3 regions of the Turicibacter sp. T129 genome follow, and region 2 is predicted to be linked to each of the others. Evidence: riboswitches for the same ligand, from Rfam matches in the RefSeq annotation. Region 2 holds a riboswitch; each other region holds the start of a gene.
What was found. Region 2 has a riboswitch for S-adenosylmethionine ahead of NEH75_RS08090 (methionine ABC transporter ATP-binding protein). Riboswitches for the same ligand answer to the same signal wherever they lie in the genome.

Region 1 (11,100 bases), on a different contig from region 2:
TAGTGGAAGACGCCAACATTCATTACTTGAACAGCAAATTAAACAGATGATTGATGAACAACAGCGAATGGAAAAAAGGTTGCAACAAACTAATTTTCAAATGTTAGATACCGTTGGACAAAATAATGAGCGAGTGCTCGATCGTTATGGCCAATTTGAGCGTACGATTCGTGGACAGTTACTTCAACATAGTACGGTGGTGACGGAACAGCTACAGCGTGATTTTGAAAAGTTAAATGAGCGCATGGAAGTGAATTTGATGCGTATTAATGATAAGGTGAATGAGCGTTTAGATCAGTCGTTTAATAAAACAAATGAGACGTTTCAGAGTATTTTAGTTCGATTAGCGAAGATAGATGAGGCGCAAAAGAAGATTGAAAGTTTATCAACAGATATTGTTTCATTGCAGACGTTGTTAACAGATAAGAAAAGCCGTGGAACATATGGGGAGGTTCAGTTGTATCAAATTTTGGCTTCAGTATTTGGAGAGAAAAATGACCGTTTGTATCAGACTCAATATAAGGTTTCAAATGGAACGATGGTTGATGCGATTTTATTTGCACCAGCCCCATTAGGAAATTTACCGATTGATTCGAAATTCCCATTGGAAAACTATCAGCGAATGATGGATCGTAACTTACCTGATGTAGAACGTAAAATTGCCACCAAGCAGTTTAAACAAGATGTGAAAAAGCATATTGATGATATTGCCATGAAGTATATTACACCGGAGGAAACATCGGATCAGGCGATTTTATTTTTGCCAGCAGAGGCCATTTTTGCAGAGATTAATGCTTACCATATTGATTTAATTGAATATGCTCAACAAAGACGAGTTTGGTTAGTTTCTCCAACAACTTTAATGTCGACTTTAACAACGATTCAAGTCATTATAAATAATCTTGAACGCGATCGTCATGCTTTAGTCATTCAACAAGAGTTAAATAAATTAGGAGATGAATTTAAGCGATATAAGGAACGTTGGGATAAATTAAGTAAACACATTGATACAGTTTCAAAAGATGTCAAAGAGATTCATATTACGACTGAAAAAATTGGAACTCGCTTTGATTCGATTTCAAATGTTGAATTAGATTTTAAAGAATAACCGTTAATAATTGACAAGTTACGAGTTTGTTCTTATAATTAATAATGAAATTAAAAATAAATATAATAATATACTCTTATTAAGAGCGATGGAGGCATAGGGGCCTATGAAGTCGCGGCAACCTCCTTGAATAGGAAGGTGCCGACCCAAGCGAGTTTAACTCGAGCAATAAGAGGGTTTGAATCAGTCATTCAAGTCCGCTTATAGCGGACTTTTTTTGTTAGCCTAAAGGGACAATTTCGGGGTTATCCACTCAAGTGCTAAGGAGTGATGAGCAGTAGTGAATCCGACCAGCCTTTGTGGTTTTACCGCATTAGATGAGCTATATGTAAGCTTATCTCTTTAAACAGAGTAAAAGTTAGATAAACTGTACACCGTAGGTGAAACTATAAGTTGTTCTTTCCATGTTATCCGCTAGTATGCTCATGATCTGAGCGGCTAGCGATAGATTATATGTACTAGTTTGTTAAAGAAAAAAGAATTACTTAGAAAAGGTGGATTATTTTTCTTAAATTGTCCATTATAGGTATGAATGATTGATTTTGTTAATGATTTTTAAATATTAACCGGCCCGAGCTATTATCTCTCGTCAGGAACTTAATAATATAGAGTATTTCTTAGTGTAATTAGAAGGAGGACATTAGTATGTCAGAACGTCGATTATTTACATCAGAATCTGTAACAGAAGGGCATCCAGATAAGATTGCAGATCAAATCTCAGATTCAATTTTAGATGCTATCTTAGCAAAAGATCCTATGGCACGCGTTGCTTGTGAAACGTCTGTGACAACAGGATTAGTCTTAGTATTTGGAGAAATTACTACTTCTTCATATGTTGATATCCAAAAGGTTGTTCGTGAAACAATTCGTGAAATTGGATATAACCGTGCGAAATATGGGTTTGATGCAGATACTTGTGCTGTGTTAACAGCTATTGATGAACAATCTGTAGATATTGCAATGGGGGTTGATCAAGCATTAGAAGCTCGTACAGGAATTATGACTGATGAGCAAATTGAAGCAATTGGTGCAGGGGATCAAGGATTAATGTTTGGTTTCGCCACAAATGAAACTGAAGAATATATGCCTTTACCAATCTCATTAGCACATAAATTATCTCGTCGTTTAACTGAAGTTCGTAAAAATGGAACCTTAGATTACTTACGTCCAGATGGTAAAACACAGGTAACAGTTGAATATGATGAGGCAGGAAAACCAGTTGCAATCGATACTGTTTTACTTTCAACACAACATTCACCAGAAGTAAGTCACGAACAAATCGAAGCAGATATTAAAAAACATGTCTTTGATGCAGTGTTACCACAAAACTTAGTAACAGAAAATACTCGCTACTTAGTTAATCCAACAGGACGCTTTGTCATTGGTGGACCACACGGAGATGCTGGATTAACAGGACGTAAAATTATCGTTGATACATACGGAGGATATGCACGTCATGGTGGTGGAGCATTCTCTGGAAAAGATGCAACTAAAGTAGACCGTTCAGCAGCTTATGCAGCTCGTTATGTTGCTAAAAACTTAGTTGCAGCGGGATATGCTGATAAAATTGAAATTCAATTATCATATGCCATCGGTGTTGCTCAGCCAACTTCAATCATGGTTGATACATTTGGAACAGGAAAAGTATCAAATGCCAAGATTGTAGAAGTTATTCGTCAAAACTTCGACTTACGTCCAGCAGGAATCATCCAAATGTTAGATTTACGTAAGCCGATTTATAAACAAACAGCTGCTTACGGACACTTTGGACGTACAGATGTTGATTTACCATGGGAACGTTTAGATAAAGTTGAAGCTTTAAAATCACAATTTTAATAAAATAAAAGCCTGGTTCTAATTTTTGAATCAGGCTTTTATTTGTGTACTTAGAATCTCTACAATCATAAACGACATTTTTTTTGACAATAGGTGATATAATATAATGTAAAATTAAAGTTTAAATTTTTGAAAGGAAGTGCCTCTGTGCGTAAGAAGTTATTACTTATTATTAATCCAACTTCAGGACGTGGGATAATAAAGGACTATTTATTACTGATTATTAGCCAATTGAGCTTAGCTGGATATGAGGTGGTCGTGTATCCCACTAAAGCTAAATATGATGCAGTGGAGAAAATGAAAGAGGCTAGAAATTATGATTTAGTCGTTGCAAGTGGAGGCGATGGAACCTTAAATGAAGTCATCACAGGGTTAATCCAAGCAAATGCGAATACACCAATTGCGTACATTCCAACTGGAACGACCAATGATTTTGCTACCACACTTGGAATTCCTAAAAATATCCCTAAAGCGTTAGATTTATGTATTCAAGGGAAACAGATGCCAATTGATATTGGACAGTTTGGTAGTCGATATTTTACTTATGTTGCTGCGTTTGGAGCCTTTACTGATGTCGCTTATGAGACGCCACAACCACGAAAAAATATGTTAGGCGGATTAGCCTACTTAATTGAGGGATTATTAAAGTTACCTACCATTCAATCGTATAAGTGTAAGATTACTCACCGTGATGGTGTGATTGAAGGGGATTATATTTTTGGAATGATTTCTAACTCAGATTCTGTCGCAGGTATAAAAAATGCATTTGGAAATCAGGCTGATTTAAGTGATGGTTTATTTGAAGTGACGTTAATTCGTGCTCCGAAAAATCTGATTGATATTCATCGAATCTTAAATGACTTTTTAAATACTCAATATGATCCAGAATATGTAGTGACATTTAAGACGGATCGTATGACTGTTGAGAGTGAGCAAGATGTTAAGTGGACATTAGATGGTGAAGATGGTGGGATTTTAAAAAGTGTTAATATTAGAAGTTTACAACGACGAGTACAAATTCTATCTTTAAAAATGTAGACATCAGCTATTCTTATAATTAGAAAGAACAGCTGGTGTTAAATGAAATGGATAGCACCTCTATAGTAGATGAAAAAAGTGATTCTATCTCTGATAAAGAATCACTTTAAATTCTATTATGGGGGTATTTTTATATCATTAGAAGGGTTAATATTATTAGTTTGGTTTGTTAATCGTCTAATGTAAAGGGGGTTCGTTCAATAATTGGTTTCTCTTTAGAATATTGCTGTTTTGAGTTATTGTTACTGAGATGTTTATTAATAAATTGGATCAAATTTACAATCACAAAGATAAAAAGACAGAAGGTCATGCCGGTCACTAGGCCTAAAACATCAATTTCAAAATCATTAATCTGTCCTGTTCTTCCCTCGACAAAGAGTTGATGGATTTCATCAGTAAAGGCAAAGAACGATCCACAATAAAATGTAATTAAGAAGGCTTTATAGAAGTTAAAGGCGTAAGTAAAGACCCCCATTGAAAGTATCCCAAGTATCATATAAATCCCAAAATGTGCCCATTTACGAATGATAAAGCTCCAATTACTATAGGTAGAGAAGATAAAAGGATAAAGTTCTTCTAAGTTTAATTTATAAAGTACTTTAATAACAAATTGATCCCATTGACGTAAAAAGTTATTTAAGAATTCAAATTGACTGAGGAATAAATATAAACTATTTGAGAGGGAGCCAGACTCTCGACCGGTTTGATCGGATAGGCTATAGATTAACTTCATAAAACAATAGATTGTCATCAGTCCAATCAAGAGAAATAATCCTTTCTTTAAATGTTCTCGTTTCATATCACACCTCCATCATTAAGATTTTAAGTATTATACAATATTTTCCTTTTGATTGCTAGAGCTTTTTTGTATAACGAAGTATGAATCTTATGTTAGGAGACATACTAAGAAATCAGATTTTTAATGAGTTTCATGTAATTTTTTATATAGGAGCTAGAAGGATGAAGAGATTATGTATATTAGTAGTGTGTTTGTTGTGCTTATTATCGGCACAAATAAAGATATTAGCAGATGATGATTTAGGTTCAGGTGATTATCAGGATTTTTCCACGGTAGAGAGTACTTTGGAAAAACTTCGATCTTATAATCCCAGTGGATTAGTTAATTATATACAAGTCGTTGATCAGTTATTTTCGATTCAATCTTTGTCTGATTTATTTAACCCGTATTATTACTACAGTATTAATACAAATATGAGTAATACAACAGAAACTACACGTACAAAGATTGTTAGTGCCTATTGTGATCCTTATTATTATGAAGTAGTGATGTCAAAGTCTGATGGAAGTTATGAACATGTTGCTTGTTTACAAACGTTTGAAGAAGCAAAGGAATTAAAGTCTAAGGTTCAAGGCTTGACGTTTGATGATGGAGTTTTAGTCGTTTTGAATGATGGCATGATTGTGATTTCGATGGACCCAACTATTGTTCAATTTAAAACGACGACTTGTGGAGCTAATCATAATTTAACGAATTCTGAAACACTAGATACGTATATTAATGCCTGTTATATTGATGAGGCATTATTAGTTGATGAAACAGAAGATGCATTTAAAATTTATATGTCAGGTTATGATGGTTGGGTTGATCGTCATGCGGTGTATGATGCTTCGGCAAGTACTGAAACATGGGTCAGTATTATTCCGAGTAATCAAGTTCAAAATATTTCGTACTATACCAAAGAAGGTGAAGATCTCATTCATTATTTAGCACAAGATGTTCGAGATGCTTTAGCAAAGACACCTTTGATTATCGGTAAAGCACCGCAGTGGATGGAAGAAGGAAAAAGTTATTATAGTTATGATGGGATTTATTTTTATGATGATTGGCAATCGATTTCAGTTGATGGGGTAGGAGCAATAAATAGTAGTGAACCCTTCTATAATTATTTTCAATACCTCCCGTATCGTTCAAAAACAAATTATACGTATGATGAGTTGAATACTTATTTAAATCAGTTAGGTTATACACAAAAGGCTGTTACTTATCCACCAACTGAAGGTGAGAGTCAGTTAGTAGATGAGGGAGAAAGCTTTTTAGAAGCCCAAGAATTATTTGGGATTAATGGGGGATTAGAGTTTTCAATGGCTTTACATGAAAGTGGTTATGGTCGAAGTAAGATTGCGATTGAGAAGAATAATACGTTTGGGATGAATGCGACGGATCAAAATCCATATGGGAATGCCACACAGTTTACGAGTATCCGCAACGGTGTATTCTATCATGCAGAACGCTATGTATCTTGGGGATATACTGATGCTGTTTCGGATTTTAGATACTATGGTCCACACGTTGGGAATAAAGGAAGCGGGATGAATGTTAAATATGCCTCTGACCCTTACTGGGGTGAAAAAATTGCGGGGCATTACTATCGTATGGATAAAGCATTAGGTGGTAAGGATTATAATTATTATCAACTTGCGATTAAACAGAATAATCAAGTGATTCCTGTTCATTTGGATTCAGAGGGGAATCTTGCTTATTTAACTTCAAATCAACAACAAAGTACGGGCATTCGTAACTATCCTGTTTTAGTGTTAGCTCAAATGGAGGATCAGCTCAAAATTCAAAGTGATATGCCAATTTCAGAACAAGAAGTGATAGAATCTGATATAACGTATAATTTTGAGACGAGTGAGGCTTATGTTTCAAGAGATGATTTTATGTTATTAAATGAAGAGACATCTAATCGCCCGAACGAGGTGATCACGTATGTCACTCTTTCGGTAGGAGATGAAGTAGAATTGACTCAATTATTAGGGGGATCTCAATTAGAGTTATCCACACTCGAATTTGAAAGCACGGATGAGTCGATAGCAGTCATTAAACAAGATAAGCTTATTGCTAATTCATCGGGAATTACTCGAATTTTATCATCCAAAAATAGTGAGATTGATTTTGATGTCAGAGTCGTGATTCCAGTTGAAAAGCTAAAGATTAAAACAGAAGTGAGGTCATTGAAGGTAGGGGAATCTGTTACATTAGATTATGAACTTTTGCCATTAGATGCAAGTCATCAGAATGTTTTGTGGTTAAGTAGTGATGAAGGGGTGGCAACAGTTACACAAGGTGGTACGGTTCAAGGAATTGCTGAAGGAGAGGTTGTGATTTCGATTTTAAGTGATGATGGAGAGCGGATCGATCAAATTCGTTTAAAGATTAAATAGTAGAAGCAGGTTTTGTATAAGCCTTACAAACGATCTGTTATAATGAAATGAACATTTTGAGTCGAAGGAATTATACATGAATAAAGAAAATAGGATTAGTTTGATGGGGATAATCTTGGTTAATTTTAATATTTTATACACTGACTTTAAGCTCTAATAAACGTCGAGTTTTATGAGGATAGGCTATATCTTTACCATTCAAAAGCTTTAACGATAGAAGATTTAGAACACTTTATAGTGAAAGAATAAAAACTCAAAAAATGGTCAATGCTATTAGTAACTGTTAGTTGTCTGAGGTGATCAAAGTGGTTGTTAATTTATTCTTATTGCTATCGATATCCATTCTCTTATTATTTTTTATTAATCAACTACGTATCACTCAGATTTCACCAGAGCATCTATTTTCTTGGCTGAAGTGGTATGGACTATGTTTGATTGTTTATTATGTTTTATCTTCGAATCAATATTATTTTGAGCGAATGAATTATTTATTAGTAGATGTCGTGAACTTAAGCGTTCTAATTATCATTTCTTTTGGCATGATGATTTATGTTCATCAATACTGTATTGATAAAGAGAGAGAAAATAAATTAAAAGAATTGGCTATTGCTTACGCACTGTTGAAGAAGGAAGAACAGGATCGAGAAGCTGAATCTTTTAAAAAAGAATAAAAAGATAGTTTTAAACTATCTTTTTTAAATTGTATAATGGTAATTAAAGTTACATTATCGGAGGTTTTTTATGAAGAAGATTACACTTGATAAACAATTAAAGGAGAAAGTTCCTGGTTACTGTTTAGCCATCATGTCTTTTGATACAGAAGTGACACCAACACAGGAGTCATTAAAACAAGAGATGGAACAGCTAGAAAAAGAGATGATGGAACAATTAACGCTAGAGACGCTGTTAAAACAACCACGTATTGCGGCAGCTCGTGCCGGATATAAAGCATTAGGGAAGGATCCGTCACGTTATCGTCTATCAACAGAAGCTTTACTTCGTCGTTTAATTAAAGGTAATGGGCTTTACTTTGTTAATAATGCTGTGGATATTGGAAATGTTTTATCAGCTCGAACGCAACGTAGTGTGGCTGTATTAGATGAAGATAAGATTCAAGGAGATATTTTGATTCGTATTGGCCAGGATGAACCTTATGAAGGAATTGGTCGTGGAAATATTAATATTGAAAATATCCCAGTGTATTGTGACGAATTAGGTCCATTTGGAACACCGACATCCGATACACCTCGAACTCGTATTACAGAAGAGACGAAAACTATTTTATTATTCATTACATCATTTAATGGGACGGATGGTTTATTACAGGATGTTGAATTAGCTAAAGACTTATTCTCAAGATTTGGTCAAATGACGAATTTTTCACTGGAAATAGTGGAATAATGTTACTATGTATTCTAGACTTGTGATATAATCTAAAAATAGATTTTTATATATTAAAGGCGCAATATTTGCATTAGTTTTGAATTTTAGCGAGGTGTTTTTTATGGAAATGGTCAATGAAAATTCAAACTTCATTAAGACGATTATGAAAGAAGACTTAGAGAGTGGTAAGCACAAAGAAATTATTACACGCTTCCCTCCAGAACCAAATGGTTATTTACATATTGGTCACGCGAAAGCCATTTTAACAAACTATTTATTAGCTAAAGAGTTCGGTGGAAAAATGAACCTTCGCTTTGACGATACGAATCCCGTTAAGGAAGATGAAGAATTTGTTCAAGGGATTATCAATGATATTAAATGGTTAGGTGTTGAATATAACGAATTATTATTCGCATCTGATACATTCGAGAAAATGTATGAGCATGCTGTTGAATTAATCAAAAAAGGTAAGGCATATGTTGATGATCAAACACCTGAGGAAATGCGTGAAAACCGCGGGACATTAACTCAACCTGGTGTTGAATCACCTTATCGTAATCGCTCTGTTGAAGAAAACTTAGAGTTATTCGAAAACATGCGTAAAGGTGTTTACAAAGATGGAGAAAAAGTATTACGTGCTAAAATCGATATGGCTTCTCCTAATATGAACTTACGTGACCCTGCATTATATCGTATTTTACATACAACTCACCATAATACAGGTGATAAATGGTGTATCTATCCAATGTACGACTATGCTCATCCATTAGAAGATGCATTTGAAGGAATTACTCACTCATTATGTTCATTAGAGTACGAAGATCACCGTCCACTATATGATTGGGTAATTGAAAACTGTGAAACAGAAGCAAAACCTCGCCAAATTGAATTCGCTCGCTTAAACATGAAGAATACAATCATGTCGAAACGTTATTTAAAACAATTAGTGGATGAAGGTGTTGTTGATGGATGGGATGACCCACGTATGCCAACGGTAGCGGGATTACGCCGTCGTGGTTATACACCAGAAGCAATTACAAACTTTATCCAAGAAGTTGGATTATCAAAAGCTGTAAGTACAGTTGATCCACAAATGTTAGAACACTTCATTCGTGAAGATTTAAAATTAAAAGCTCCTCGTACAATGGCTGTTTTACGTCCATTAAAAGTTGTTATTACTAACTATCCAGAAGGACAAGTTGAATATTTAGATGCTGAAATCAATCCAGAAGTGCCAGAAATGGGAACTCGTCAAATCCCGTTCTCACGTGAAATCTATATTGAGCAAGAAGATTTCATGGAAAATCCAGTTCCGAAATACTTCCGCTTATTCCCTGGAAACGAAGTTCGTTTAAAACATGCTTACTTCATTAAATGTACTGATGTCATTAAAGATGAAGAAGGAAATATCGTTGAAATTCATGCAACATATGATCCAGAAACGAAATCAGGATCAGGATTTACAGGACGTAAAGTAAAAGGAACGATTCACTGGGTAGATGCAACACATAATATTCCAGCTGATTTCCATTTATATGAACCGTTATTAATTGAAAATGAAGAAACTGAAGGATTACCATTCTTAGAGCGTATCAATAAAAACTCTGAAGAAGTTGTTCAAGGATTCGTAGAAGAAAATATGAAAGATGTTCAAGCACATGACAAATTCCAATTCTTCCGTCACGGATACTTTAATGTTGATCCAAAGCGTACAAAAGATGGTAAGTTATCATTTAATCGTATTGTTTCATTAAAATCAAGCTTCCGTATCTAATTGATATAACTGCGTATATAACTAAAACTCGTAGATTAATGTGTTATATTAATCTGCGATTTTTTTATGTTAAGAAGTAAATTAAGTTTTTTTGTAGTATTTTGATGAAGAAAAAGTAAAGTGCAAAAATTGCATAAGCTTACTTTATTTTTGCTAGACTAATAAATATGTCTGTTTTATGATAATATTCTCAAAAAATGGCTGATAACAAACGAATGTTTGTTTAATTTAGGCTATAAAATTGCTATAATAAAACAGATTGTATTTATCATTAGTAAAATTAAAAATGAGATAGATAAGTCTCAGTAAATTTTATGTATCACAAAATTTTTAGGGCCTAGCAGTTGAGGATTAATACTTCGAATGGCAGGGACCCACTGAGATTATAGGATGCCTTGAATGGCATGAGCTTTAAACATTTAGTTTGCAACAGTGAATGTAGAAAACATTTCTGTATATAAGTCCAGATGAGTTTTTTATAGTGTAAAAACTTTTATCTGGACTATAGTCTGCTTTAATATCAGAGCGGTTAATGAATTAAGATAGATACAAAATTGTAAAATATATTTCTGTATCTATATAGATGAAATTTTTTATAGAGGTGAGATGATGAGTCAATTATTAGATAAAATGAATCCCCAACAAAAGGAGGCTATTCTAACCACTGAAGGTCCATTATTAGTAATGGCGGGGGCAGGTTCAGGGAAGACACGTGTATTAACCCATCGTATTGCATATTTAATGTCTGAAAAGCAAGTATCGCCGTATAATATTC
Region 2 (11,100 bases):
GTGACAACATCTAATTCAATTCCTTTTTCCTTAAGTAATGGTTTGGCTTGTTCTAAAATCTCTGCATGAGGAACAGCTGTTGCTCCAACTTTTAATGTTGTTTTCTCTTCACCACTATTTCCACATCCAACTAAAGAAATAGCTGCCACTAAACTTAATAAACCTAATGATAATTTTTTCATTTTTAACTTCCTCCTTAAATTTTCATATTCTTTGCTCGTTTTCCCCAACGAGTGATATATAAATCTTAATCAACTGATTAAGGATTTAACTGAATAAATAGTTTTTATTAACGTTTGTCAATTTGTTTAGTGATCATATCTCCGATAAACTGAATCACAAAGACAATTACTAAAATAATGACGGTTGCTACAAAAACAACGTCAAATCGATGACGTTGGAATCCATCTAAGTAAGCTAGATTTCCAAGACCACCTGCACCGATAACACCAGCCATTGCTGTATATCCAACAAGTGAGATCGTTGTAACCGTAATTCCTGAAACTAAAGCAGGTAAGCTTTCAGGAATGAGGACTTTTCGAATAATCGTCCAAAGTGAAGCTCCCATTGCAATGGAAGCTTCTATGACACCTTTATCAATTTCGCGAAGCGCGATTTCAACAAGACGCCCATAGAAAGGAGCGGCTCCTATAATTAAAGCTGGTAGGGCTGCATTCGGCCCAAGGACCGTCCCAACTAAGAATTTTGTAAAGTTTAACAAAAGAATGATTAAAATGACAAATGGAATTGAACGAAAAATGTTAACAAATGCTGATAAAACACGATTAATCCATTTATTTTCTAAGAGTTGATTCGGTGCTGTTAAAAATAAGACTAACCCGATAATTAATCCTAAAATAAAGACGAAGATACCTGCGATAGCAGTCATATATAATGTTTCAAGCGTTGCCGAGAACATTTTATCCCATTTGACATTTGGTAGTAATAATAAAAACATTATGAAATCACCTCAACTTCTACCCCAACTTCTTTTAAATAATTAAGAGCTGGAATGATTTCTAGACCCGTAAGTTGAACATAAAGAGAACCGTAGCCACCCTCTTGAGTTTGTACGACCTTTCCTTGAATAATATTAATGTCCACTTGGTAGTTACGAATAACGTTTGTGATGAAAGGTTGTTCTGCTTTTTCTTTTAGATATTTCAGAAGAACAATTTTTCCTTTAGGGAACTTTTTAATTAGATGTTCGACCGTCTCAATTGAGTCATCTTCACTCGCTACTTGTTTAACGAAACGTTCAGTAACTGGATGCTGAGGATTAGAGAAAACCGTTAAGACATCTCCTTGTTCAACGATACGCCCACTTTCCATAATCGCCACATGATGACAAATTTTTTGAATCACATGCATTTCATGTGTGATTAGAACAATAGTTAAGTTATATTTTTTATTAATTTGAACAAGTAAATCTAAAATTTCATCTGTTGTTTGCGGATCAAGGGCTGAAGTGGCTTCATCACAAAGTAGAACTTTAGGATTGTTAGCCAATGCACGTGCAATCCCAACGCGTTGTTTTTGTCCACCACTCAATTGAGAGGGATAATTGTCTTCTTTTCCACTTAAACCAACTAATTGAATAAGTTCTAAAACTCGTGGCTTGATTTCTTCTTTTTTTACCCCTGCAATCTCAAGTGAGAAGGCGATATTTTCAAATACCGTACGTGACCAGAGTAAATTAAAGTGTTGAAAGACCATTCCAATTTGTTGTCGAGCTAATCGAAGCTCTTTAGAGGAGATTTGAGTTAAATCTTTCCCATCAATGGTAACTGTCCCTTCAGTTGGACGTTCCAGTAAGTTTAACATTCGAATTAGTGTACTTTTTCCAGCCCCACTGTAACCGATAATTCCGAATATTTCCCCTTTTCGGATAGATAAGTTAACCGAATCTACAGCAGTGACACATCCAGAATTCGTATTAAATATTTTTTTTATTTGATTAAGAACAATCATGAAATTCTCCCCTTTCGTTCTCTTAATCAGATGCTACAATTTTCTTATTTATGAAATAAAAAAACCTTTCTACTTCGATAAGCAGAAAGGTGTATTACATAATTTATATGTAGATCACACTTTCCCTTATCTTTCAGACAATGTCTGCAGGAATTGGCACCGTATCATGACTGATTGGTTGCCGGGCATCATCGGGCCTGTCCCTCCGCCTCTCGTGATAAGAGTTTGTTAAGTTGTATAAAATTGTAAATCTTAATAACTATTATAAATCCTATTTATGGAAAGTCAATTATTTTTTTCCACAAACAGGCCACAGTTATTAAGTCTTATATAGGGATAATATGAGATAGAAAAATTTTAATCATATATTTGTAATCATTTCGATAAGATGTAAAGATAAAAGGAAACTAAAGTTGGGGTGAGAATCGTTGAAAGAATATTTAGTAGTTATCATGATAATGTCAGTTGCATTAGCTATGGATGCATTTGCGGTTGCTATTACATTAGGAATGGATGGATTAGCCCATACAGTGAGAGATCGTCTTAAAGTATCCATTAGTTTTGGCTTTTTTCAAGGTCTGTTATTTGTCATTGGAATTGTTTCATTAAAGTTTGTTAGTGGAGAAATCACGACGTATAATCATTTAATCGCTGGTGTGATTTTAATTATATTAGGTGTTAGAATGTTAAAAGAAGCTTTTGAAAGCTCGAAAGAAGAATATATTGAATCTCATGAGATGGGCTTCAATAAAAAAAAAGATTTATCCTTAAAGTTACTTGCGATGTTTGGGATAGCGACAAGTATCGATGCTTTAGCAGCGGGGATTACTTACGGGTTAATTTATGAACAATTAATTCTGGCTACTATTGTCATAGCAACTATTGCATTTTTATTTTCCTATATAGGATCAACCTTTGGAAAAACATTAGGGCATATGATAGGAAATAAAGCAAACATCTTTGGGGGAGTTATGATTATTTTACTAGGAGTTAATGCCTTATTTTTTTGATTACAATCAGTAGCAGATACGCTTTATTTTATTAGGAAAGAGATATCTTTTTTTAATATCAAAATTAGGATTTTATCTTTATTTCCTATATTATATTGGTAAATTATCCATAAGATTGTAAGCGTAACTCCTTATATTAGAAAAAAATAAAAATATTTTAAAAAATTAATGTATATAAGTTGATTTTTTCCAGTGTTGGAAATATAATAATAACTGTAAAAGATATATACGTTATAACGTTTAAGGGGAGTTATTAAATGTTATGTTCGTATAGTGAAAACCCTTTACAAAGGGAGGAATCTTGTTGTAAAATTATGGTAACAATAAGATTTGAAATTTCAGAGAGCGGTTCTTAAGAGAACTATAAGGAGGAACTATCATGGAAGCTTGGCAAGGCTTTAAAGGTACAGAATGGCAAGAAAAAATTGATGTGCGTGACTTTATCAATCAAAACATCACTGTTTATGAAGGAGACGACTCTTTCTTAGCAGGACCAACTGAAGCAACAACAAAATTATGGGAACAAGTAATGGAGTTAACTAAAGCTGAGCGTGAAGCTGGCGGAGTTTTAGACTTAGATACAAAAATCGTATCTACAATTACTTCTCATGAACCAGGATATTTAAATAAAGATTTAGAACAAATCGTTGGTTTCCAAACTGACAAACCATTCAAACGTTCATTACAACCATTCGGTGGAATTCGTATGGCTGAAAAAGCTGCTGAATCTTATGGATTCCATGTAGATCCAGAAGTATCTCATATCTTCACTGAATACCGTAAAACACATAACCAAGGTGTATTCGATGCTTACACTCCAGAAATTCGTGCAGCTCGTAAATCAGGTGTTATCACAGGATTACCAGATGCTTACGGACGTGGACGTATTATCGGAGACTACCGTCGTGTTGCTTTATACGGGGTAGATCGTTTAATGGCTGAAAAATTAAAAGACCATAACAACACTTCACGTGTCATGGATGAAGAAAACATTCGTTTACGCGAAGAAATCTCTGAACAATACCGTGCTTTAAATGAATTAAAACAAATGGCAGCAAAACATGGTTTCGATATCTCTAAACCAGCAACAACTGCTAAAGAAGCAGTTCAATGGTTATACTTCGGATACTTAGCTGCAATTAAAGAGCAAAATGGTGCTGCGATGTCTTTAGGACGTACTTCTACATTCTTAGATATCTACATTGAGCGTGACTTACAAAACGGTGTAATCACTGAAGAAGAAGCACAAGAGATTATGGACCACTTCGTAATGAAATTACGTTTAGTTAAATTCTCTCGTACTCCAGATTACAATGAATTATTCTCAGGAGATCCAACTTGGGTAACTGAATCAATTGCTGGTATGTCAACTGATGGATTCCCATTAGTAACTAAAAACTCATTCCGTGTATTACACACATTAGATAACTTAGGACCAGCTCCAGAACCAAACTTAACAGTATTATGGTCAACTAAATTACCTCAAGGATTCAAAGAATACTGTGCAAAAATGTCAATCAAAACTTCAGCTATCCAATATGAAAATGATGACATCATGCGCCCAATCTACGGTGATGACTATGCAATCGCATGTTGTGTATCACCAATGAAAGTTGGTAAACAATTACAATTCTTCGGTGCGCGTGCTAACTTAGCAAAAGCATTATTATATGCAATCAACGGTGGTAAAGATGAAAAGTCTAAAGTACAAGTTGGACCACACTGGGCACCAATTACTGATGAAGTATTAGATTACAACAAAGTAATGGAACGTTACGATGAAGTAATGGAATGGTTAGCAGATTTATATGTTAATACATTAAATATCATCCACTATATGCATGACAAATATAGCTATGAGCGTATTGAAATGGCATTACACGATACAGATGCAGAACGCGTTTCAGCAACAGGTATCGCTGGATTATCAGTAGTAGCTGACTCATTATCAGCTATCAAATATGCAAAAGTTAAACCAATCCGTGATGAATTCGGTATTGCAGTTGACTTCGAAGTTGAAGGAGACTTCCCTAAATACGGAAATAATGATGATCGCGTAGACCAAATCGCAGTAGACGTTATGTCATCATTCATGACAAAAATCCGTAAACATAAACCATATCGTGCAAAATTACAAACTCAATCTATCTTAACTATCACATCAAACGTTGTATACGGTAAGAAAACAGGAACAACTCCATGTGGGCGTAAAGAAGGTGAACCATTTGCACCAGGTGCAAACCCAATGCACGGACGTGACTCTCACGGAGCAATCGCTTCAATGTCATCAGTAGCGAAGTTACCATTTGAATCTGCACAAGATGGTATCTCAAATACATTCTCATTAGTACCTAAATCATTAGGACGTACAGATGAAGAACGTAACAAAAACTTAGTAGCAATCATGGATGCTTATGTTGCTAAAAAAGGTCACCACTTAAATATCAACGTATTTAACCGTGATACTTTATTAGATGCAATGGAACACCCAGAGAAATACCCACAATTAACAATTCGTGTATCAGGATACGCTGTAAACTTCATTAAGTTAACACGTGCTCAACAATTAGACGTCATCAATCGTACAATGCACGAAAAAATGTAATTTGTGAATAAGAGAAGATAAGGTGATTAGTATGAATGGATATGTACACTCAGTAGAATCTTTCGGAACAGTTGATGGCCCAGGACTTAGATTTATTGTCTTTGTCCAAGGGTGCGGACTCCGATGCGCATATTGCCACAATCCTGATTCATGGAAAATGAAAGAAGGAAAAGTAACGGAAGTTTCTGAAATTGTGTCAGAATTAGTGAAGTATAAAGAGTTTTTCGATGCCTCAGGTGGAGGGATCACGGTAAGTGGTGGAGAACCTTTATTACAGATGGAATTCGTGACTGAATTATTTAAAGAGTGTAAAAAACATGGCATTCATACTAACATTGATACTTCAGGTGATTTAAAGTTCAATACTGAGGAACGTAAACAACAATTAAAAGAGTTATTAGCTGTTACTGACATGCTAATGCTTGATATTAAAATGTTTGATGCACAAAAGCATAAACAATTAACAGGAAAAGACAACGCACACATATTAGAATTTGGTCATCTAGTCTCTGATGTAGGCATTCCAATGTGGATCCGCCGAGTTCTTGTACCAGGATTAACAGATGACGAAGATGATTTACAAAAAACTGCCGAATACATCAAAACTCTGAAAACCGTTAAAAAAATTGAAGTTTTACCATATCACAGTATGGGTGAATACAAGTGGAAACAACTCGGATATGATTATCCGTTAGATGGACAACTCCCACCAAGTGACGAACTTGTTAAACATGCAGAAGAGATTCTTGGTAAAGCTATCTAATCTTTTAAAACTAGCTTCCCTTTTTGGAGGCTAGTTTTTTTTGTAGGCAACAACAGTATGAATAGAGAAGAAGCAGTAAAATTTTTATGACATTAAAAAACTTTACCATTTCTATTGATAACCTATATTCGAGTTTAATATAGATCCGATTATAAAAAAGAGTGAGTTGTGGATAACTTCATTTGGAGTTATCCACACTTTTATTTTCCCATAATAAAAAGAGCCTTTCGGCTCTTTAAGAGATTAGTAGTTTTCTGAACGGATTTCGAAGTGTGCTTGATCGTATGAGCAAACTGGACATACTTTCGGCGCCTTTTTCCCGAAATGAATGTGTCCACATTCTTGACATACCCAAGCAACTTCTTCTTCACGTTCGAATACTTGACCTTCTTCAATATTTTTTAATAATTGTAAATAACGCTCTTCATGGTGTTTTTCAATTTTTCCCACCATATCGAATAAAGCAGCTACACGGTTGAATCCTTCTTCGCGAGCAGTTTGAGCGAATGTTGCATACATATCTGTCCACTCATCATTTTCACCAGCAGCAGCATCTTTTAAGTTTGTCATTGTATCTGCAATTTCACCTTCATGTAATAATTCGAACCATAATTTTGCATGTTCCATTTCATTACGAGCTGTTTCTAAGAAGATGTTTGCGATTTGTTCATATCCTTCTTCCTTAGCTTTAGCTGCATAATAAGTATATTTGTTACGAGCCATTGACTCACCAGCGAATGCATGCATTAAGTTTTGTTCTGTTTTAGTACCTTTTAAGTTACTCATAAGATTCCCTCCATATATTTCATATAGGAGTAAATTATAGCATTGGTTTATGACCGTTTTAAGTTCGAATCATAGAGACCATATAAAAAGCTATCTCCATAGTGGAGATAGCTTAAGACGATTCATTAATAGTTCTCTGAGTTTAACTCAAAATAAGCTTTTGGGTGAGCGCATACCGGACATGCTTTAGGAGCTTTTTTTCCATAATGGATATGTCCACAATTTAAGCAAATCCAAGCAACTTCTTCTTCGCGTTCAAATACTTGACCTTCTTCAATATTTTGCACTAATTGTAAATAACGTTCTTCATGGTGTTTTTCAATTTTTCCAACCATATCGAATAACACAGCGATATGATTGAAACCTTCTTCTCGAGCAACTTGAGCAAAACGAGCATACATATCTGTCCACTCATCGTGTTCACCAGCGGCAGCATCTTTTAAATTTGTGATTGTATCAGCGACTTGTCCATCATGAAGTAATTTGTACCACAATTTTGCGTGTTCTTTTTCATTGTTAGCTGTTTCTAAAAAGATATTAGCGATTTGCTCGTATCCTTCTTTTTTAGCTTGAGAGGCATAGAACGTATATTTATTACGCGCCATTGATTCTCCTGCGAAAGCAGTTAATAAATTCTCTTCCGTTTTTGATCCTTTTAAGTTGTTCATGAAATTCCCCCCTAAACAATAATTACACGGTTATTTTAGCATCTTTCAATTATTTCTCAAGGTGAGAAAAAGAAGAGGTTTTGGCATAAAAAAGAGATTCATTTTTTGATAATTAAGTAGGAAGAAAATAACTAAAAAAGATAATCTTCGGATTATCTTTTTTAGTTATTAAAAATAAATTTTTCGATTACTTGAGCAATTCCATCTTCATCATTTGTAGCAGTAACATAGTTAGCAGCGGCTTTAACTTCATCGACTGCATTTCCCATTGCGACTCCAAGACCTGCAAATTCAATCATTGGTAAATCGTTGTATCCATCACCACAAGCGATTAATTGAGATTTATCTAATCCAACATGCTCTAATAATTTTTGTAATGAATAAGCTTTATTGATATTTTGAGGCATGAACTCTAAGAAGAATGGAAGAGAACGAGTAATACTTAAACGATCTCCTAAACGTTCTTTCATTTTAATTTCAACTTGAGCTAAATACTCAGGTTCTGCTGTGCATAAACATTTGACTGAATTGAAAGTGACTGAGTCTTTAAAGTTTTCAACGCGATTAATTGGCATTCCGTTGATATGGGCTTCTTTTTGGATATATTGATCATCATCTGCTGTTATAATAGCCTCGTCTTCGTAAGCCATGATATTAACGTTCATTTCACGAGATAAATCATATAATTCATGACAAATCTCAGGTGTTAAGGAATCATCATAAATCATTTCATTTGTTTGAACTGAAATGATGCGTCCACCATTATAAGATAAGATATAACCTGGATATTCATCTAATCGTAATTCTTTAGCAGCCTTCACCATTCCATAAGTTGGACGACCAGATGCTAATACAATCATAACACCTTGTTCTTGGGCTTTAAATAACGCCTCTTTTGTTTTGGGTAAGATTTCATTTTTAGATGACATTAATGTTCCATCTAAATCTAAAACGATCATTTTATAACTCATATAACTCTCCCTTTCGGTTAATTAAATAGTAGTTCAATTAAATGCGACATCTTAGGTTTCAAATTCGGAAGTTTATTCATAATTGCCAATGTGTTATTAATATAAGATTGGCAAACGTCCTCTGATTGTTGAATATAATGTCCGGAATTAATTCGTTTGCAAAGTGAATCAAAGGTAGATGATTCTTTGTTCAAGTGTAATGACATCAACTCTTCTTTGATTAAATCATCCTCGAGAGCAAAAATCGTTGGAAGTGTAATAATGCCTTGTCTTAAATCATTACCAACGGGTTTCCCAAGACTTGAAGAGAGGCTTGTAAAATCTGAAATATCATCTTTTAATTGATAAGCAATTCCAATTGAATGACCAAGTGTTGATAGTTCATCAAGTTCATCATTTGATAAATGAGCAATTAGTCCCCCAATGACAAGACTCACAGAAATTAAAGTCCCTGTCTTTTGATGACTTTTTTCAATATAATCTTCGAGTTGAAGATTAAAGTTAAAAAGGTCCTCTTTTTGTTTGAGCTCTCCTAAACATAGTTGCTTCATGGTATGTGCTAATTGTAAATGAAGCCTTGGATCATCAAAGTGAGAAAAAAGTTCAAGACTTTTATTTAACGTATAATTTCCTAGTTTAAGTGCTATTTTAGCTCCATAGCGTTCATGAAGGGTAAGTACATTATGTCTCATTGGAGAATGATCAATAATATCATCATGAATCAGTGAAGAAAGATGAAGTAACTCAATCGCAACGGCTGCTAAATAGCAGTCTTCTTTCTTAGGATAACTTCCTAAATCAGTTGCCATTAATAAAAAGAGAGGGCGAATTCTTTTTCCACCCTGACTAACTAATTCGCAAAGCGCCTTTTTTAATGCGTCATCCTGTTTTAATAAGGCATCATTCTCGATATTTTGAAGGAGAATTTTATTAAAATAGACCTCATCATATCCAAACTTAGATAAGTAACCCATCATTCAACCCCTCCTGTTTCATGATTTTAATCCATGTGTTTAATAAATAAACCGATGAATTTTGATGATGAATAGATTGAATTTCAATTGATTCGAGAACGCGAGCCATATTATGTTTAATCAGTGAAAAGGTATGTTTAATCGAGTATTCATAATAAAGACTATAAAATAAATCACCGTATAAAATAATATTTCTACATTGTTCTTCATTTGATGAATCTAATAATTGATTATGGGTATCTAAATGGAGTAGTAAAAGCCCATATGAGACAAAATAAGGGAAGTAATCTTCAGGATGCATGGATTGATCAATCATTCCATCATAAAGTTTTTGTAATTGATATTCGTTAATTTGACAATCGATGATATTTGCACATTGAAGTTGTTGTTTGATTTCACTTATGACTTGTTTAATCATCACCTAATCCCCCGTTTCTAATGAGAATATCATTAGTATTCCAAGGATTAGAATAAATATACAAATGTTAGAATTCTTATAAGTTTGTTAAGATTTCTTCTTTTAATGCCGCTAATGTCTCTGGTGTATAATTAGACATGTTATTTGTATATTTGACATCAAATGAATCTTCAAACGTATAGCGAGGAATTAAGTGAACGTGATAATGGAAGACCGTTTGTCCCGCTACAGGTTTATTGTTGTTGACAATGTTCATTCCATCCGCATTAAAGGTTGTTTTTAATGCATTTGCAATCTTTGGAACAACTGAGAAAACATGTGCCATATCTTCTTCAGTCATTGAAAAAACATCTTCCACATGTTTTTTAGGGATAACTAATGTATGACCTTTTGTTGTTTGAGAGATATCTAAGAAGGCTAAGACATGCTCATTTTCAAATAAAATATGTCCTGGAATTTCTTTATTAATAATTTTACAGAAGATACATTGTTTCATTAGAGTTCCTCCTATCAGTTATTGAAATCGTTCTTAACTCTTGAATGACATAATTTTATCAAATATTAACAGAGTTTTAAAGTGCTAACATTCTGTCGAGAAAAGGTGTTTTTTGATTTGCTCCTCATGATATAATAGATTTTAATGTTAGGTGGGAGGTTTTAGACGTTGAATCAAAAAAAAAATCGTGAAAACTTAGAAAAAATGATGTTAGTTATTTTGATTGGGGCATTAGCCATTGTATTAGGAATTATTGAATCGATGATCCCTATTAAATTACCGATTCCAGGAATGAAACTAGGATTAGCTAATATTATGATTGTGATTGGGTTGTATTATTTAGATGTTAAAGATATGTTTTTTGTTATTATGTTAAAAACATTTTTAACAACGTTATTGCTTGGAACATTTTCTATGTTTGCTTATGGTTTTGTAGGT
Region 3 (11,100 bases), on a different contig from region 2:
TCAATCACACCAGGATCCACATTTAATAAGGCTGATTCTACTTGTCTAGCAACAAATGGCGCAGTTCCTACCACTAAAGGAACGATTGCCCCTTTTAATCCAATCGATGTTCCGACAATTGCTCGAGTTAATGGCATAATAAATGCTAATAAAATAATAAATGGAATCGAGCGAAAAACATTAATGAACTTCCCCACTATCAGATTAACTGCTTTTTGTTCTAACAAATGTCCCGGTCTTGTCACGACTAAAACAACTCCAATGGGTAAACCAATTAACACAGCAAACAATCCCGAGATGACCACCATCAATAATGTATCCCATAGCGCTTGAATTAACTCTGGAAAATACGCTACGACATTCGGACAAATTTGATTAAGCAACTGATTCATTCTTTAACACCTCCACCTGAATATCTGAGTTTTCTAAATAGTTAATCGCACTAAAGATTTCTTCTTTGTTACCATGGAAGCTAACAATCAAATGACCAATCGGGGTCTTTTGAATAATCTCAATGCTTCCAAATAAAATACTTGCCTCTACATTAAATTGCTTTGATAACTTCGAAATAAAGGCATGTCCTGTTTGCTGACCAACAAATGAGATTTTAACTAGCTTCTCTAAGTGACTCAGTTCTTCTAGTGGTGCTCTTTCTGCTAATAACTCAAAGATTTTCTCATCTTGGAATAATGAGGACACAAAATCTTTTGTAATCTCTGATTGTGGATTTGAAAAGACACTAACAATATTTCCTTGTTCAATAATACGGCCCTTCTCCATGACCGCAACTTTATGACAAATCTCTTTAACCACTTCCATTTGATGCGTAATTAACACAATCGTTAATCCTAACTCTTTATTAATTTCTTTAAGAAGTTTTAAAATCGACTTTGTCGTCTGTGGATCAAGTGCAGATGTTGCCTCGTCGCATAATAGAACTTGAGGATCATTAGCCAATGCTCGTGCAATGGCCACACGTTGCTTTTGTCCCCCACTTAATTGGGAAGGATACACATCTGCTTTATCCTCTAGACCCACTAAATTCAAAAGACGTAGTACTTTTTCCTTCTTTTCTTCTTTACTAATTTTTTGACCTTTTAACGGATAAGCAACGTTATCAAAAACAGTTCGTGTCTTTAATAAATTGAAGTGCTGAAAAATCATCCCAATTTTGTGACGAGCTAATCTTAATTCTTTGGGCGATAATTGATTTAGCACTTGACGATTAACAATCACTTCACCTTCAGTTGGAACTTCTAAAAAATTTAAACATCGAATTAAAGTACTCTTGCCTGCACCACTATATCCAATAATCCCAAAAATTTCACCAGCTTCTACTGTCAAATTAACCTCTTTAACCGCTTCAACAATCTTCCCCTTTAGCGAAAAAGTTTTACTCACATTCTTCAGTTCAATCATATTGACTCTCCTTTCTTGCTGTTTCCAAAATAAAAACGGACTCCTTATGCTGATGAAAGAAGTCCGTTCAAATCTAAATAAATTCTCACTCACTCCCTCATCTTTCAGAATAGCTCTGTCGGATTTAGCACCTTTGTACATTGTACTGGTTGCTGAAGCTTCATCGGGCCTGTCCCTCCACTTCTCTCGATAAGGATTATTATTTAATTAAAAAAACTAAGGATTCCTTCTGAGAAATCAGAAGAACACCTTAGTTTAAAATCAGCATACTAACCTGTTCTCCTCATCTCTCAGAATAGTTCTGTCGGATTTAGCACCACTGTACATCTGTACTGGTTGCTGAAGCTTCATCGGGCCTGTCCCTCCACTTCTCTTTATAAGGAATCACGATTCAATTGGAATTATTTAACTTATGGATACTATAACATCTATTTTTCTATTTGTAAATCATTTCTTACATAATTTGTATTTTTTATCAAAAATATTAATTAATAATGAAATTTTTTCTTCAACTCATGAATCATCTGACGATCTGCAAAGAAGAATAAACCGACACAAGTAATGATCGTATAATAACTTCCAATAATAGCAATTTGACGAAACAGAATGACTTGGAAATAAATCATCGCCAAAATCACAATTCCCATCAATCCAAACATCAATTGATAAATAACTAAATCCGTAAATCGCTTTGAATTAAGAAGAATCATGACAGTAATTATAGTTGTTCCAGCCATTAACCCCAGCGGGAAAATAATCTCTAAAGACCACCCACTATATCCCAAAAAATAATCAATAATGATTGATAAAGCCGATATTCCAATAACCTGTGTTAAAATATTTGGACCAATATTTCTTTTCACACGTGATCCTAAAATAGCACTAATAGTTAAGTAAAGTGTTGCAGCTGTAATAATGAATACCCAATTCCATTGAAAATCTTGAAAAATCCCACTGATAAATGAGAAGGAGATAATCATCATCGCTAAAAAAATAATGGATTTTCGAATAGAAAAACGGCGTTTTTTTGCAAATTGCTCTGGATAATCTCGTTCAATTTCAAATTCAACCGACTCCAGTGATTGCCCACAAAGTGGACAGTTATTCAATTGATTTTGTACTTTCATCTGACATTTAGAACAATATTTCATGATTAAATTCCTCATTACAAGAGATTGTTATATCAATCCCGTATTTTTTTAAAAATCTGAAAAAGTATCTTTGAATATCTGTTTCCTCTAAAGAAGAAGTAAATGTTAAAACGAATTGATCATTACAAGAAATAACACCACAACGAATCGGTTGATGAGGTGTCACAGGAATCATCATTCGCATTTCCTCAACATATGGAGCTAATGATTCAGGTAAGACGACACGCCCTAAATTTGATAACGTTGTTGTAACTCCTTTGTCCGCTTCATGATAAATATGACGCATCACCATGTTCTTAATTCCTAGTGGCACGAAACGAATCATCATGTTTTTTTGAGCACTGACATTATCATTAATTTTTCGATTAACAACTTCTGGCTTTTTTCCCTCATTCAATTGGTTTGAAACGTCTTTTAATAAGTCATCAAAGCTTAAGTCAGGACCTGGTGTAATCGTCACATTAACATTTGAAAAGAAATTTCTTAACGTATGTGAACCAAATCTCCCTCTTAAATCAATAGGAACCGTGACAATAATAGGATGAAGATCCTGATTAAATTTATAATTTTGTTCATAGATCGCATAAATCAAAATTGAACATAGCAAGCTGGATACGGTCACTTCATATTGCTTTGCGATACGAACGACCTGTTTAGCAGACATAATCCCATGAATGACCTTTAATTCTTGAGGACGTTTTTTAATACCTGTTATTTTATATGCTACAGTTGTTTTCGGTATGACTTTTGATTGAGCTTCACTTTTTACCTTTAAAAAACTGTCTTCATCCATCGCAGGTAAAGATGAATGATCTCCACCTATCACAATGGATTCCGTCGCTAATTCTGGATATAAACGTTTGAGATAATGATAAATGATAACCTTTAAAAACTGAGTGGCTCCTGCACCATCTGCCAGCGCATGAAAGACTTCTAAATGAATCATTTTCTCATAATAAGTAATGCTAAATAAATAATTATTATTTGTAAATTTCGTCATTTTAGAACAAGGATATGTATATTCTTTTCGGATACGAGGCTTTTGTAAGTTCATATCAAAGTAATACCAAAAAAATCCATTACGTAAACGTACACTAAAGGAAGGCATCTCAATTAACGCTGCCCTCACCGCTTCTGATAAAAGGTCAACTTGAATCATATCTTTCATCTTGACAGATAAACGAAATACATTCGTTGCCTTCGAACTAGAAACAAGGGCATATAACTTCGCTACATTATCTAATTTACTCCAATAAAACGTTTGAAAATTCTCATTCATACCTCATCTTCCTTACTGTTTCAATATTAACGATAAAACTATACTTCACTTATCATACACTAACACACACATGAAATCTAGCTATTGAGAGTAAAGTTTAATGATACCTCTTCTTTTCTTATTTTTACTTATCTTTCAGTTTAATATTTTTAAACTTTTTTCGGAACTTTTTATTGATTTATGCTTTAAAATGGTATATGATACATTTCATGACGTAAATAAAACTTAAAAAATAGATTTAACTATTTTTTTTATGAGAGTAATTTTTTTTAGTTTTTTTACACAAAGTTTATAATTACTAAACTTATAGCAAAAAAATAGATTGGAGAGATGCAACGAAATGAAAAAACTAATATTCACCTCACTTCTAATGGCATTAGGAGTTGTAACAGCTTGTCAAAATAATCCAACCACTGATGGTTCAAATCATGCTGTAACAATAGAAAAAACAAAACCTGATTTCATTTAAGGTGAAGATTTTGATGAATATGGTGGAGCAGATGCTTATGCTTTCGCTGGTGATAATCCTACGTCACGATTTTATGTAAATCCTGATTTTTATCACTTAACTTCTGATGAAATCTTAACAATTATCCCATCTTTTAAAACAATGCAACAAACAACAGAATGGTCTTGTGGAAATGCTGTTGCATTAATGACACTCACACATATGGGAAAAACTGATTTATCAGAATGGGATATCGCCGTGGCAATGGGATCATCAGTTGATGAGGATGAGGAAAATGCGTTACCTGGAACAGCTAATAATTTCTATGAATACGGGACAAATGTTGAAGAAATGTATAACTTCTTCTCAAACTTAGAAGGATTTGAAGTAATTGAAACTAGCTATAAAACCAACTACACAGAAGAAGATTTAGTAAAAGAAGAGGATGGGGTTACACCATCTAATATCGGAAACTTATATCCAACATTCTCATCATCCTCACTATACGCTTCTGAAAATAGTGATGAAACTTCTGCCTGGGTAGATGATGCTAAAGATTCATACTTTGTAAAATGGTTGACTAGTCACTTAGAAGCTGGACGTCCAATTATGGTTGAATGGGGCGATTGGGATGGACATTGGGTCGCTATTATTGGTTATGATAACAATGGGACACCTTCAATTGGAGATGACACTTTAATTTTTGCTGACCCATACGATACTTCTGATCATTGGCAAGACGGGTATTCAATCTTCCCATTAGAAAAATTCTTCTACATGTGGCAAGATCGCAAAGTGGCTCCTAAACCATACCAACTACAACCATACATTATCATTGATAAAAAATTATAATTATAAAGAAGCTATCTCAAAATAGTTAAAATTTGCGATCAAGAGATAAAAATAAATATCGGAATCACTCAAGGACTATTTAGTCTATGAAAACATCTTAAACGGGACCCCTACACGACTTACATTGTCCTTTGGTGGGGTACGGGGGGGGGATTACCTATCCCCATAAATAGACTAGTTTTCTTAAATAATAAAAAGGCTATGTTCAAAAAAGATGAACATAGCCTTTTTATTATTTAAGATGATAATCTAACCATCCTTTTAGTTCGTTTAATGGATGAAATCCTTTTGCTGATTCAATCGGTTTTCCATCCTTAAACAACATTAATGTTGGCACCGTCATGACTTGATATTCATGCGCTAAAACAGGAACTTCATCCACATTCACTTTAACAAATTGAACGTCATTTTGATAAGTCTCTGATAATTCTTCAAAGATAGGCGCTAACATTTTACATGGCCCACACCATGTGGCATAAAAATCCACTAAAGTTAAGCCTTGTTTTGTTAACTGTGGGAGCTGTGCATTATATTCTACTTCAAAAATTTTATTCATTTAATCACCTATTTGTGTGTATAAGAAATCAATAAACCGACTTCTTTCCTTTTCTTTTTTAGAATAACTATAATCCTTAAGATGACGCGTTAATAAAAGGGTTTGTTTCGCACGGGTCATGGCAACATAAAAAAGACGACATTCCTCTTCTTGGTTTGTACCATTAAAATCAAGCGGGAACATCCCTTGATTTAAAAATGGAATAATCACATGATCAAATTCCAATCCCTTCGATTGATGTACTGTAATCACCGCTAATTTATTTTGGTCTTTCATAACTCGATCCAGTTCACTAGCCGATAACGAAGTTTGGGCTAAAATTCGTGTCCATAACTCCCACATTGGAAGATGAGGACAATCGGTTAAATGTTGCTCCTCAATTTCTCTTAAGCAAGCTAATAGTTCATGATGCTTCATTTGTTCCACTTCATCTTCAACCCATGGGGCTGTCTCCCAGATTTTAAACTCATCAATTAATTTTAATAAAAACTGTGAAGGAAGTTCTTGATTAATCCAAGCATTTATTTGTTCCAACTGATTAACGATAGGAATTAATGATGCCTGATAATAACTCATGACCTTCTTACGCTGTTCATGACATTGCATTAAGCGTTCCATACTTTTAACTAACACATCTTTTGTGGCCAAAATATCATCCATCGCATTATGCGTTGGTTCGTGTTCCACACCAATAAAATCACTCACCGTATCTAGCTTATGGTTTTTGAGATTAGGATATAATCGCCTCACAATATCTAGCGTATCACAATAACCTACGATTGTGTCACATGATAAACCAACTCGATTCATATGTGAACGAACAATCTTCAAGTCATACTGAACATTATGACCAATTAAAAGAGCACCATCAATAAACTGTAAAAACTCTTGAAAAACATCAGAAGCTGATTGTCCATGCGTTTCTAAAAACTCATCACTAAATCCATGAACTAACGCAGAATCTCCAACCAAATTCGACGGCTTAATAAAACGTTCAAAAGATTGAACAACTATTCCTTCTTTTAACTCAATAGCAGCGATTTGAATGACTTCATCTTTAGTGACATCAAGCCCAGTTGATTCCACATCAAAAATGATAATTCGTCCTTTTTCATAATGTTGCTTCAATAAGCCGTAAGGTTCCTCATAATCATAAGCTTGTTTTGAAAATAAGTCGACAAGGCGCATCTCGTATTGTTTATAACGTTTTAAATATTGAGGCTGAATCATTTGTATTAAATCAACCGACTTAAATAACAAAGGAATAAATCGTTGAAGAGAAACTTCGTCCGATGGATTCAAATAAAATCGAACGATAGCAAGTAAATCTTTAATACTTTTGCGTTTAAATAAAGATAATTGATCAACTAGATAACACGGAATTCCATCTGCTTTTAAAAAGTTAGCAACTTCACTATTTTGACGATTACTTCGTGTTAAGATAACTGTTTTCGCAAGATCTTCCTGTCGATGATGTTTTAAGTGATCAATAATAAAATTCATTTCTTCTTGTTTTGTTCCCGCTTCATAAAAGACAGGACGAGTCCCCAGTACGTCACTGGCTGCTTCAATTAACTTTGGTGATAAACTAGGATTAATTAAGCGTGCACGCTTTCCATTCTCTAAATAATTCGCACTCATTTGAACGAGACGTTTTGTCGCTCGATAATTTAATGATAATTCTAAACAGATTGGATTAAAATCTTCCATAATTTTGGCACGAATTAAAACAGGATTTGAATCTCTCCATTCATAAATCGTCTGATTAAAATCACCAAAGGCACTGAAGTTTGAATGTAAAGCTAACTTTTGAATTAACTCATACTCTACGATACTTGTATCTTGCACCTCATCAACCACGATGACTTGAAACTTAGATTGCCACCTCTTCAAAATTTCCTCTTGAGCTAAACAATCCGTAGCATAGAGTAATAAATCATTAAAGTCTAGCAGGTGATGCTCTTTCAAATGGCGTTGATACTCTTCATAAAGCCACCAACCATAATTCGATAAATAAGCTAATGTTTCACTCCCCTGATTAGAGTTTTTCAAGGTGTAATAAAGTCGCAAGGCTGACTCAGACTGGTGAAATGTATGAATTAAGTCTTGGTCCACCTCACCACGTCCAATTTGATAAAGTTTGAGGGCTTGGATGTATTCGTAGGCTTTATCACTTAAAATTCCTACATTTCCAATCAACTGCTTAATCACAAACTTCGCATCTTCTTCATCAATAATCATAAAATCATTAGATAATTTTCCAAGCGATTTTGATTCTTCTTTAATTAATTGATAACAAAGACTATGAAACGTCTTGACGCAGACTGCTTTCCCATCCGCTCCAATTGTTTTCATGACGCGATTTTTAAGTTCATGACAGGCCTTATTCGTAAAAGTTAAACACAATATTTGATTCGGACTCATGCCTGACTGAATAAAATGAGCTGTTCGTAAGGAGATGACATTGGTTTTTCCAGTTCCAGCAGGTGCCATAACTAAAAGAGGCTGATTTAAATTTTCTACTACCGCTCGTTGAGCCTCATTCAATTTCTGTAACTCTTCCTTTAACCCCATTTCAGACCCACTCCTTTCCATAATTTTACTGATAAAATCCAAACAAATATTCGATAGTTTAGGGTATAATATTGGAATATAAGACACTTTTCGACATCTATAGAATCATAGGAGGACTTTAATCATGACAGCCGCTACTCACCAACGCGGAGGCTTACTTTGTGGACTAATCACTCATCAATTATTTATCGCACCGATTTATGCCGAAGCTAATACCTTTTCTAAACTTTTCATTATTACCCTCTATTGTGTAGCTACAACTGTCGGTTCTTTACTGCCTGATATTGATATGAAAAGTTCACAAATGGGAAAACTTCTTCCCTTTATTTCAAAGTTTATCTCAACTCATTTTAAACATCGAACACTAACTCACAGTCTTTTGTCCATTGCTTTTTTCTTTATTCTCATGTCGTTTGCACCACTACTTAATGTAGGACAAGATTTTTATATCATTCTAACGTGTGGATTAATGGTCGGTCATATTTCTCATATTGTTCTCGATTTATTTACGCATCAAGGCGTGTGTCTTTTTTATCCGTGTAAAATAAAAATTAAACTAGCGAACTTTAAAACAGGAGCTAAAGGCGAACGATTTGTTAATTCCGCCCTTTTAGTCAGTATGGTCCTTTATTTTGTATATGAGACTTATACTGTGATGGTTTATGCCTTTCATCCGTGATAAAAGCCGTTCATTTGAAACGGCTTTTTATTTTTGAACGGGATATTTAACTGCATTCTTTTCTAATTTTTCAAAAATAATCTGCTTTGCATCGACACCTAACACATCTACCATTTGTAAACAATAAATTAAAACATCAGCCAATTCTTCATTAACATGAATCGGATCAAACTCATGGTTCCATTGAAAACATTCAAGTAATTCTGCCGCTTCAATCGAAATTGACTTCGCTAAATTTTCAGGTGTATGGTATGGTTTCCAACCACGTTCATCTCGAAACTCTAAAATTTTTTTCATTGTTTCCTTCATTAATTCACTTCCATTTCTATATATATAAGTTAACAGATTGACTTATGCTAAACAAAGGTCATCTCTAATCATTCGATGTAAAAAATAACTACTGCTTAACACTATGATGTTTTATTTTATCATACCTATAGAACTTGGATAGATATCCTTTTCAATATTTTATAAAAAACATAAGATATCATGATTTAAATTTAATCCTTACTCAACGGTGATACCTATGAATAAAAACAACGTTCCATTAAACAAACTACTAAAACACGAATGGAAAGAACTTGATATCGCTTGTAAGACGGTCTTAATTATTGGTGTTTTTCTCTTAGTTCAATTAATTTGCGCGATATTTGTGCCAGCTTTCCATTCGCAACCTACTATTAATGCGATTTTTCAAACGAGCCTTTCAAGTATATTCGGGTATATTTTAGGAATGAATATTCCACACCAAAACAATAACTCTAACGGACAAAAAAAAGATTCAAATACTGAAACACCTGAATCAAATCCTGAAACATCAGTCCAAAATATAACTCGTGAAATATTCAATCAAGACATGGAACCTCAAATAAAAAATCAAGAGATAGACAATGACAGTCTTCTTACAAGGGGAGTGACCGAACCTGATTTAGAAACGGAAAAAGACCCTGTCTTACAAACTGAAGTTCCACTTTTGAAAGGAACGAGTATTCGAGTACTATTTGCGGCAGGCGTTTGCCTTATCTGTCTCATCACATTAATGGTTATTGCTTTAACCAAGCAGAATAATTATAGTGATGGCATTACTCAAGTTGATCATTTAATTTCAACAACCATCGGCTTTTTAATTTCAAATACTAGTCATAATCACTAAGCTCTCACTTTTTAGAGAGCTTTTTATTTAATGGTACTACGACTTATTGACTGAATAAACACATATTCTTTCTCATTTTAGTCCCCATCATAATAATCTATACCTAGCTATTAAAAAAGAGCTAATCAAATTTTACTCTAATTAGCTTTAAACTATTCTATCCTACCACACTTCTTTTATCATTAACTCACATCATACACTATATTCTTTCCTAAATAATAATCCCATTACAGTGATCAATTTCATGTTGAATAATTTGAGCGACAAATCCTGTAAATGTTCCTTTTTGTTTTTTGAAGTCTTTATCTAAGTATTCGACAACGATACTTTCATATCGTGTTGTTTGTCTAACACCTGTTAAAGATAAACAGCTTTCCTCAGTCACATAACTTTTTTCTTTTTTCACGATTATTGGATTAATCATCGGAACAATTATTTCTCCTATCGCAAAGACGATAATGCGTTTTTTCACTCCAATCATGTTAGCTGCCATTCCTACGCAACCATCAAGATTGGCTCTTAATGTATCGATTAAATCTTCAACGACTGGTAAATCTGCTTTTGTAGCTGGTACTGATTTTTGCGCTAAAAAGACTTCATCCTTCATAATGGGTCTAATCATCTTTATTCCAACACTCCTTTAATATCTTTTGGCATAGCCACAACGTTTACAAAGCTCTTCAACAGCACAACGGCGTGAGAATCCGTCATACATATTTTTAGCACGCTCACTTTCTAAAATTTCATTTAATGGTGTTTCATGAACATTTCCTAGTGGAATTTTTCCTTCACTGTCTAAACAGCAAGGTACGACTGTTCCATCGGCTTGAATCGCAATATGATCACGCAGCCCATAACAGAACATTTTCTCACTAATCACGTCACGCTCAAGTGTTGGCCATTCAAACTTTTCGGCCATATTAATAAACACGCGATCTTTAATCTTAATATTATGCGTTTCTTGTAATTTCTCACTTAAATTAACATCT

Region 1: linked by a shared signal. The riboswitch ahead of metK (methionine adenosyltransferase) and the one ahead of NEH75_RS08090 (methionine ABC transporter ATP-binding protein) in region 2 are both predicted to bind S-adenosylmethionine.
Region 3: linked by a shared signal. The riboswitch ahead of NEH75_RS03855 (methionine ABC transporter ATP-binding protein) and the one ahead of NEH75_RS08090 (methionine ABC transporter ATP-binding protein) in region 2 are both predicted to bind S-adenosylmethionine.

The regions. Positions count from the first base shown of each region.
Region 1 covers NZ_JAMQUU010000021.1:22,626-33,725, reverse strand. Annotated here, with positions in the region: gene NEH75_RS04585 (DNA recombination protein RmuC) at 1-1,108, shown strand, start outside; SAM riboswitch class I at 1,182-1,283, shown strand; gene metK (methionine adenosyltransferase) at 1,754-2,944, shown strand; gene NEH75_RS04575 (diacylglycerol/lipid kinase family protein) at 3,092-3,982, shown strand; gene NEH75_RS04570 (VanZ family protein) at 4,152-4,781, opposite strand; gene NEH75_RS04565 (glucosaminidase domain-containing protein) at 4,943-7,168, shown strand; gene NEH75_RS04560 (hypothetical protein) at 7,474-7,839, shown strand; gene NEH75_RS04555 (B3/4 domain-containing protein) at 7,910-8,569, shown strand; gene NEH75_RS04550 (glutamine--tRNA ligase/YqeY domain fusion protein) at 8,673-10,325, shown strand; gene pcrA (DNA helicase PcrA) at 10,935-11,100, shown strand, end outside.
Region 2 covers NZ_JAMQUU010000041.1:13,342-24,441, reverse strand. Annotated here, with positions in the region: gene NEH75_RS08100 (MetQ/NlpA family ABC transporter substrate-binding protein) at 1-182, opposite strand, end outside; gene NEH75_RS08095 (methionine ABC transporter permease) at 290-958, opposite strand; gene NEH75_RS08090 (methionine ABC transporter ATP-binding protein) at 958-1,971, opposite strand; SAM riboswitch class I at 2,095-2,195, opposite strand; gene NEH75_RS08085 (manganese efflux pump MntP family protein) at 2,400-2,981, shown strand; gene pflB (formate C-acetyltransferase) at 3,361-5,586, shown strand; gene pflA (pyruvate formate-lyase-activating protein) at 5,618-6,349, shown strand; gene rbr (rubrerythrin) at 6,593-7,135, opposite strand; gene rbr (rubrerythrin) at 7,261-7,803, opposite strand; gene NEH75_RS08060 (Cof-type HAD-IIB family hydrolase) at 7,965-8,774, opposite strand; gene NEH75_RS08055 (polyprenyl synthetase family protein) at 8,792-9,751, opposite strand; gene NEH75_RS08050 (hypothetical protein) at 9,732-10,166, opposite strand; gene NEH75_RS08045 (HIT family protein) at 10,243-10,662, opposite strand; gene NEH75_RS08040 (Gx transporter family protein) at 10,831-11,100, shown strand, end outside.
Region 3 covers NZ_JAMQUU010000018.1:103,819-114,918, reverse strand. Annotated here, with positions in the region: gene NEH75_RS03860 (methionine ABC transporter permease) at 1-392, opposite strand, end outside; gene NEH75_RS03855 (methionine ABC transporter ATP-binding protein) at 376-1,419, opposite strand; SAM riboswitch class I at 1,514-1,615, opposite strand; SAM riboswitch class I at 1,700-1,802, opposite strand; gene NEH75_RS03850 (DUF6320 domain-containing protein) at 1,908-2,570, opposite strand; gene NEH75_RS03845 (hypothetical protein) at 2,554-3,849, opposite strand; gene NEH75_RS03840 (hypothetical protein) at 4,190-4,318, shown strand; gene NEH75_RS03835 (papain-like cysteine protease family protein) at 4,460-5,149, shown strand; gene trxA (thioredoxin) at 5,382-5,705, opposite strand; gene NEH75_RS03825 (ATP-dependent helicase) at 5,706-8,279, opposite strand; gene NEH75_RS03820 (metal-dependent hydrolase) at 8,404-8,958, shown strand; gene NEH75_RS03815 (nucleotide pyrophosphohydrolase) at 8,986-9,267, opposite strand; gene NEH75_RS03810 (hypothetical protein) at 9,485-10,111, shown strand; gene NEH75_RS03805 (peptide deformylase) at 10,323-10,733, opposite strand; gene NEH75_RS03800 (radical SAM/SPASM domain-containing protein) at 10,752-11,100, opposite strand, start outside.